Regions from separate parts of the Desulfonatronospira sp. MSAO_Bac3 genome, predicted to be linked through region 2. Evidence: riboswitches for the same ligand, from Rfam matches in the RefSeq annotation. Region 2 holds a riboswitch; the other holds the start of a gene.

Region 1 (3,124 bases), on a different contig from region 2:
AACACCTTCCAATCCCCTGGTACTGGATATTACGCAAAAAGCTGGAGTACAAAAGGTAATGCATTTATCCTAATTTAATACTCCGGAGAGAAATATGAAAGGCGGTCAATGACAATGATGGTCCAGGTTAAAAATTAGCCGGCATTTTTCTGAGACATCGGGCCAGGCCCTGGCCGGAAAACATGGACAGACAACTCCACAACCATTGAAAACCGGTTTCCATCCATAATGGTTACCCTTGATGGACAAGACAGTCTTGCAGTGCCTGCAAAAAAATTTGCAGGCACTTTTTTAAGCAGACTAACGCAGGCTCAAGACTGTCAGCTCTGGTCAGGTATGCCTTTATCCGCTACATGGATATAAAAATCAGGTTCCTCGCCTCTGAAGGTTTCCTGAAAATCCCCGTAAGTGGTCACTGACCCAAAGCCGGTCTCGTAGAGAAGTTTCTGCATGTAAGCCTTGCGCAGGGGAAACATGTTCAGATGAAACACAGAAGCGTCTGGAAAGGTATACTCAAACTGGACCAGATCGTCCTTCACCTGCACCGGTTCTGCAGATACGTTCTCGCCGCAGTAATAATATTTGTGTTTGGAGGAATAACCTTCATCCAGGATACGGTCATAGTTTCTCTGGTCCACTATAAGCACCCCGTCCGGCTTGAGTTTGCTGTAGAATTCGGACAGCACCCTGCGCCGGTCGTGTTCATCAAAAAGGTGGGTAAAGGAATTGCCCAGGCAGATAAGGGCGTCGTATTCGCCCTGCACATCAAAGCTGAGTCGTCTCCAGTCCGTATGCACCGTGCTCAGGATATATCCTTTGTCCCGGGCGTTTTCAAAGGCCTGCACCAGCATGTTGGCGCTTCCGTCCACGCTGACCACCCTGTAGCCCTGTTCAAGAAACCTCACCGAATGAAAGCCGGTGCCGGCGGCCACGTCCATAATGCTCTGCACATTCCTCTGTCTGAAAATATCATAAAAAAAAGACCCCTCGCTTTTGGCTCTCTTCTCCCAGTCTATGAGCTCATCCCACTTGTTTACAAAGCAGTCTTCGTAGTCGTGAAGGTATTGATCAGTCAGCAAGCAACCCTTGCTCTGCAATATTTCTTTTTGTTCCTTGTCTGCGTACATAATACACCTCCTATTGAATGGTTCTGGAAATTTCCGAGATCATGTTCTGTGCCCGCCATCCAGAGACAGAAACACTGTTTAAGAAATCAATAAATGAAATCTTCTGGCCGTTACTGCGCACATTGATGGCCTGCATTGCTCCTGGAGAAAGCTCCATGAGCTTTATATTGAACATTTTATGACCATGATATACTTCATTGAACAAAAGACTGTTGTCAATAAGCGATCTTTTAATGGGCAGGCGTATATCCTGAATATTAAGCTGTCCCAGGTGACTGCCCCTGTCTTCAAAGACCATGATGCCATCGTTGATTGCCGCCTTTTCAATGACAACATGTTCATCGCCTCCATCGTCAAGCACTGCATGCCGGGTAAAATTTTGAAACAATCCAAAATCCAGTGTTTTTACCTGCCTGTCATTGATATAAGCATAAACATCCGGCTTATCATTGCAGTACATATAGCACTCTTCTAAGCAATCCACATGCTCTCCCGCGGGCAGAAGACTTCTGACATCCCCGGGTGAATCAAAAAGCCGGTATACATTGATATTGTACTCCCGGCAGAACTGCAGCACAGCTTCCGCACCCGTCCTGGTCATACGCATACTGCGGCTTTTCATGCACACCCCGTGCATTTCCAGGTGGATAGTATCCATTTTTTCCTCCTTGAACGGTTTGGAGGACAGCCGGCGCTTCTGTCCGTTTTCTTGCAAAAAAAATCCCCGGATCGAAATACACTTCGATCCGGGGATGTCCCGTTTTCATCCTCGAATAGGCTCGGCCGCCACCCTGCGCCGAAGGGGCGGTCCAATAAGGTCTCAGGCAGGTCTTCTGACTTGCGGATCGTCCTACTTGCCCAGCACTCACTTCAGGTACTAATTGTTGCCAGTTAAACCGGTTGGCTCCTTGCAGTACAACCTGATTATAAGCAACAAACAGAAATGAAGTGAGTGCTGGGCTTGCCGCGCCTTCCCCTGTTTCTGTCCAGAGTGGCTTAATGCGGCTTTCGTCCCCGCTCACAGCCGCGGGCCGGTTCCCGATTTACACGGGATTCCCTTTTCATTTCCCCTGACTGGGGAAAACCTGAGACGACTGTCCTTAATTATTATTTACTCAAGTAAAAAAAGACGTTCTTGTCAAGTTGCAAAATTAGCCCCTGCAAAAAAATCATGCAGACGCTTCATGTACTGTTAATGCAATTGCTCAACGGCCTTTTTCAGTTGATCCAGCCAGATGTTGACAAAATCATCGTACTCTCCAGTGCCTTTTAAAACTACTTCTGTCTCAATGCCGGCATCCTGCAACCTTTGCTTCCAGGGATCACCGTGGTGATGGTCATGATCGTGGTCATGGCCGTGGTCATGAGAATGGTTATGTTCGTGATCATGATTGTGTTCGTGTCCATGATCGTGGGAATGGTCATGGCCGGAATTGTCCTTGCCGGCCACATCCCTGATGGTATGCGCTCCCACTACGGACATGAATGGCACAAGATAGGCCTTATCAATGCCCTTGGCTTTAACTTCTTCTTTTACATCTTCAAAAGAAGGTGACCCGCCAAGACAGCCGAGAGTGGCCATGAACACGTTTTCATCCTTTCTTTGCAGCTTGTAGGCCAGGGCCTGGTAAAAGGCATTGCTGGGATGATAAGACCCGTGTCCCACCCAGATGACCGCCTCGTCCGCTTTTCTATCTGCTGGAAGATTGTCCAGCATGCTGTCCCGGACCCTTTCCATTACATCCGGTGAACCCAAAAGAGGCGAACTGAGGCTCACCTGCTTCAGGTTGCTCTGCATATCCTGAAAGGCACCCACAACCGACCTGAGTTCATGAAACTCCACACCTCCGATTGTATGCAGGGACATAACCGCTACGTGCGTAAAGCCTTCATCCTCCATTCTGGCCAGGGCCATGGCCGGGGAATCAAAATGCTTGTCCTTTTTGGCCAGAGAATGCCTGACCATCCTGGAAGTGTAAGCCCAGCGTACAGGCACC
Region 2 (3,124 bases):
AAGTCCTCCTCCCCCTGGGCCAGAAAGGCCAGCTTGGGCAGGTTCAGGGTGACCACCCCTATGGATCCGGTAAGATCCCCGGCCCCGAAAAGCCCGCCGGTGCGTTTTTTTAACTCGCGCAGGTCCATCTGCAGACGGCAGCACATGGAGCGCACATCTTCCGGGCTTAGATCGGAATTTATAAAGTTTTGAAAATAGGGAGCCCCGTACTTGGCTGTTAGCTCCAGAAGAAGCCTGCCCACACTGCTGTCCCAGGGAAAATCGGAAGTGACATTGTACGTGGGTATGGGAAAAGAAAAAATGCGGTCGTGATAATCACCTTCAAGCATGACCTCCAGAAAGGCCCGGTTGATCATTTCCATTTCCGGCTCAAAGTCCCCGTAGGCATCATCGGTTATCCTGCCCCCGATGATGGCTCCTTCTCCTGCAATGTGCTTTGGCGGGACCAGGTCAAAGGTCAGGTTGGTAAAAGGACTCTGACCGCCCCACCTGGATGTGGTATTCAGGTTGAAAACAAATTTCTGCATGGCCTGTTTTACCTCGTGGTAATTCAGGCCGTCATGACGGATAAAGGGGGCCAGATAGGTATCCACGTTATTGAAGGCCTGGGCCCCGGCCCATTCGTTCTGCAGAGTCCCCAGAAAATTTACCATCTGCCCCAGTGCGGAATCAAAATGCTTGGCCGGCCCTGAGGAGCACTTGCCCTCTAAGTTGAAGCCCTCCAGCAAGAGATCGCGCAGGCTCCATCCTGCGCAGTACCCGGCCAGTCCAAAGGACAGGTCGTGGATGTGAAAATAGGCATGCTCATGGGCCATGCGCACTTCTTCCGGATACTTTTCCAGGGCGTAGCGGGCCTGGACCGAACCTGAGAGATGCAGCATGAGTCCCTGGAAAGAATGGGTCATATTGGCGTTTTCATTGACCCTCCAGTCGGACTTGTACACGTAGGAATCAATGATCTCCCCGATATTCAGATAGGCCTGATCCTGGCAGCGCAGTTCCCTTCTCTTCTCGCGGTAGATGATGTACTTCTTGGCCGCGTCATAAAGCCTGGACTCCATAAGCACCATTTCCACCATGTCCTGGACGGTCTCCTGCTCCGGAATATCCTCGTGCAGCTTGCCCTCCACCTTGCGGGCCAGCCTGGAAGCCAGCAAAGGGTCCTTGATTCCGCTGGCCTTGAGGGCCTTTAAAATGGCATGGGCAATCCGGTCCGTGGACCAGGATTCCATACAACCGTCTCTTTTCTTGATCTGTTTGGGCATATTAGTGTCCTTTTTACTGGTTTGCTGTTATTCTGGACGGCCGGTAATCCTGAACTTTGAGCTCGAACCCGGGCGGCAGCCAGGCTTTTACGTTTTCAATGTCCGGATCACTTAAACCAGGCACCCGGGTGATCCTGAACATGAACCTCTCCGGGCTATCTGCAGCAAGCTCCAGAATCTGCCCCAGACAATCCCTGGCCTGCCCGGGAGCGGCCCGATCACCGGTAAGCCCCGGATACATATGCCACGGCCCCTTGATATCCACTGCTATCATTTTTATTGAGCTATGCTCAAGAGCTAGTTTTACACAATCCGGGCTGAGTCCGTTGGTGTCCAGTTTAATGGGAATGTTCAGGCTGGACAGATCATGCAGCAAAGAATCAAAACCTGGCAGAATGGTGACTTCACCGCCGGTCAGCACCAGCCCTTCCAGCCAGTTGCGGTTGCGCTGCACCTGCTCCAGCACTCCCAGGCAGTCCAGGACCGGAAAACTTTCCGGGTGCCAGGCAAAAGAAGCATTGTGGCAGGTGGGACAGCGCAGATTGCAGCCCCCGAAAAAAAGAACCGCGCTTATCCGTCCCGGCCAGTCGCAGAGGCTGAAGGGCTCATATCCCTTGAGCATGTCCCAGGCACTATAGTCTAAATCCTGCATGATATATTGCTCCGCCGGATAAAAGCACCGGAGCCCGTGGATCTTTACCCGCTGTCCTCGCAGGGGAAAAAGTTGATGGATAAGACTTCAGGCAGGTCTTCTGGCTCGCCCCTTCCTTTGTCGGCCTTCCCAACCCCGCACTTACTTTTTTCAAAAAAGTAGCACTACAGCGAAACTTATAAAATTTTATAACCTGCCTCACGGAGGTCAAAAAATAAGTTTCTCTTACTTTTTTGAAAAAAGTAAGTGCGGGGTTAGTGACCCAGATACGACAAAAAGATTTACAGGGCTCACAGCGGCGGGACCGCCCCGGACTTGCACCGGAGTTCCCTTTTAAGGCCTGACGGCCGCCTGAAGCAGACTGTAAAGAATTTCAGAGTATTATTATCAAATAAGAACCGACACAATAACACCGGTGCCCAGGGAGTTCAACAGTAAAAATCAGCAAAACAATAAAGACTTACTTTCAAGCTGCCTGCAAAGACTTGCCCCATCCCCTGAATTCGTTATATCAGAACATATGAGCGGCAAAACAACAAAAGATGAACCCTGGGAAGGCTTTACCAAGGCCATACTTGAAAGCATATCCGACGGCGTCTTTACAGTAAACCGGGAGTGGATGATCACCTCCTTCAACCGGGCCGCGGAGCAGATTACCGGCATTTCCAGAGACCAGGCCCTGGGCCGGCCCTGCTGGGAAGTGCTCAGATCCAGCATGTGCCAGTCCCAGTGCGCTCTGGGATATACCCTTGAGTCAGGAAAACCAGTCATCGGCAAAGCCTGCTATATCATAGACTCCCAGGGTGGACGCATCCCCATAAGCGTATCCACTGCCATGCTTCGCAACTCCAGGGGCGAACTGGTGGGAGGAGCCGAGACCTTTCGCGACCTGAGCGAAGTGGAGAGATTACGTCTGGAACTCAAGGGTGGTCTGTCCACCGGCAATCTCGTAAGCCACAGCCCGGCCATGCAGAAGGTACTGCAGATCATCCCGGCGGTGGCCGCAAGCTCCAGCACGGTGCTCATCCTGGGGGAGACCGGCACTGGAAAAGAACTGGCAGCAAAAACCATTCATTCCTTAGGGTCCAAAAAGGACGCTCCTTTTGTGCCCGTAAACTGCGGTGCACTGCCTGACACCCTTCTGGAGTCCGAGCTCTTCGGATACAAGGCCGGAGCTTTTACTGGTGCAGAACGGGACAGGCCCGGC

What was found. Region 2 has a riboswitch for cobalamin ahead of D5S03_RS12465 (radical SAM protein). Riboswitches for the same ligand answer to the same signal wherever they lie in the genome.
Region 1: linked by a shared signal. The riboswitch ahead of D5S03_RS03185 (hypothetical protein) and the one ahead of D5S03_RS12465 (radical SAM protein) in region 2 are both predicted to bind cobalamin.

What each region holds. Positions count from the first base shown of each region.
Region 1 is NZ_QYZY01000086.1:4,625-7,748, reverse strand. Features, by position in the region: gene D5S03_RS03190 (glycine/sarcosine N-methyltransferase) at 321-1,127, opposite strand; gene D5S03_RS03185 (hypothetical protein) at 1,138-1,785, opposite strand; cobalamin riboswitch at 1,934-2,231, opposite strand; gene D5S03_RS03180 (sirohydrochlorin cobaltochelatase) at 2,320-3,124, opposite strand, start outside.
Region 2 is NZ_QYZY01000350.1:10,158-13,281, forward strand. Features, by position in the region: gene D5S03_RS12460 (ribonucleoside triphosphate reductase) at 1-1,265, opposite strand, end outside; gene D5S03_RS12465 (radical SAM protein) at 1,279-1,917, opposite strand; cobalamin riboswitch at 1,991-2,287, opposite strand; gene D5S03_RS12470 (sigma-54 interaction domain-containing protein) at 2,438-3,124, shown strand, end outside.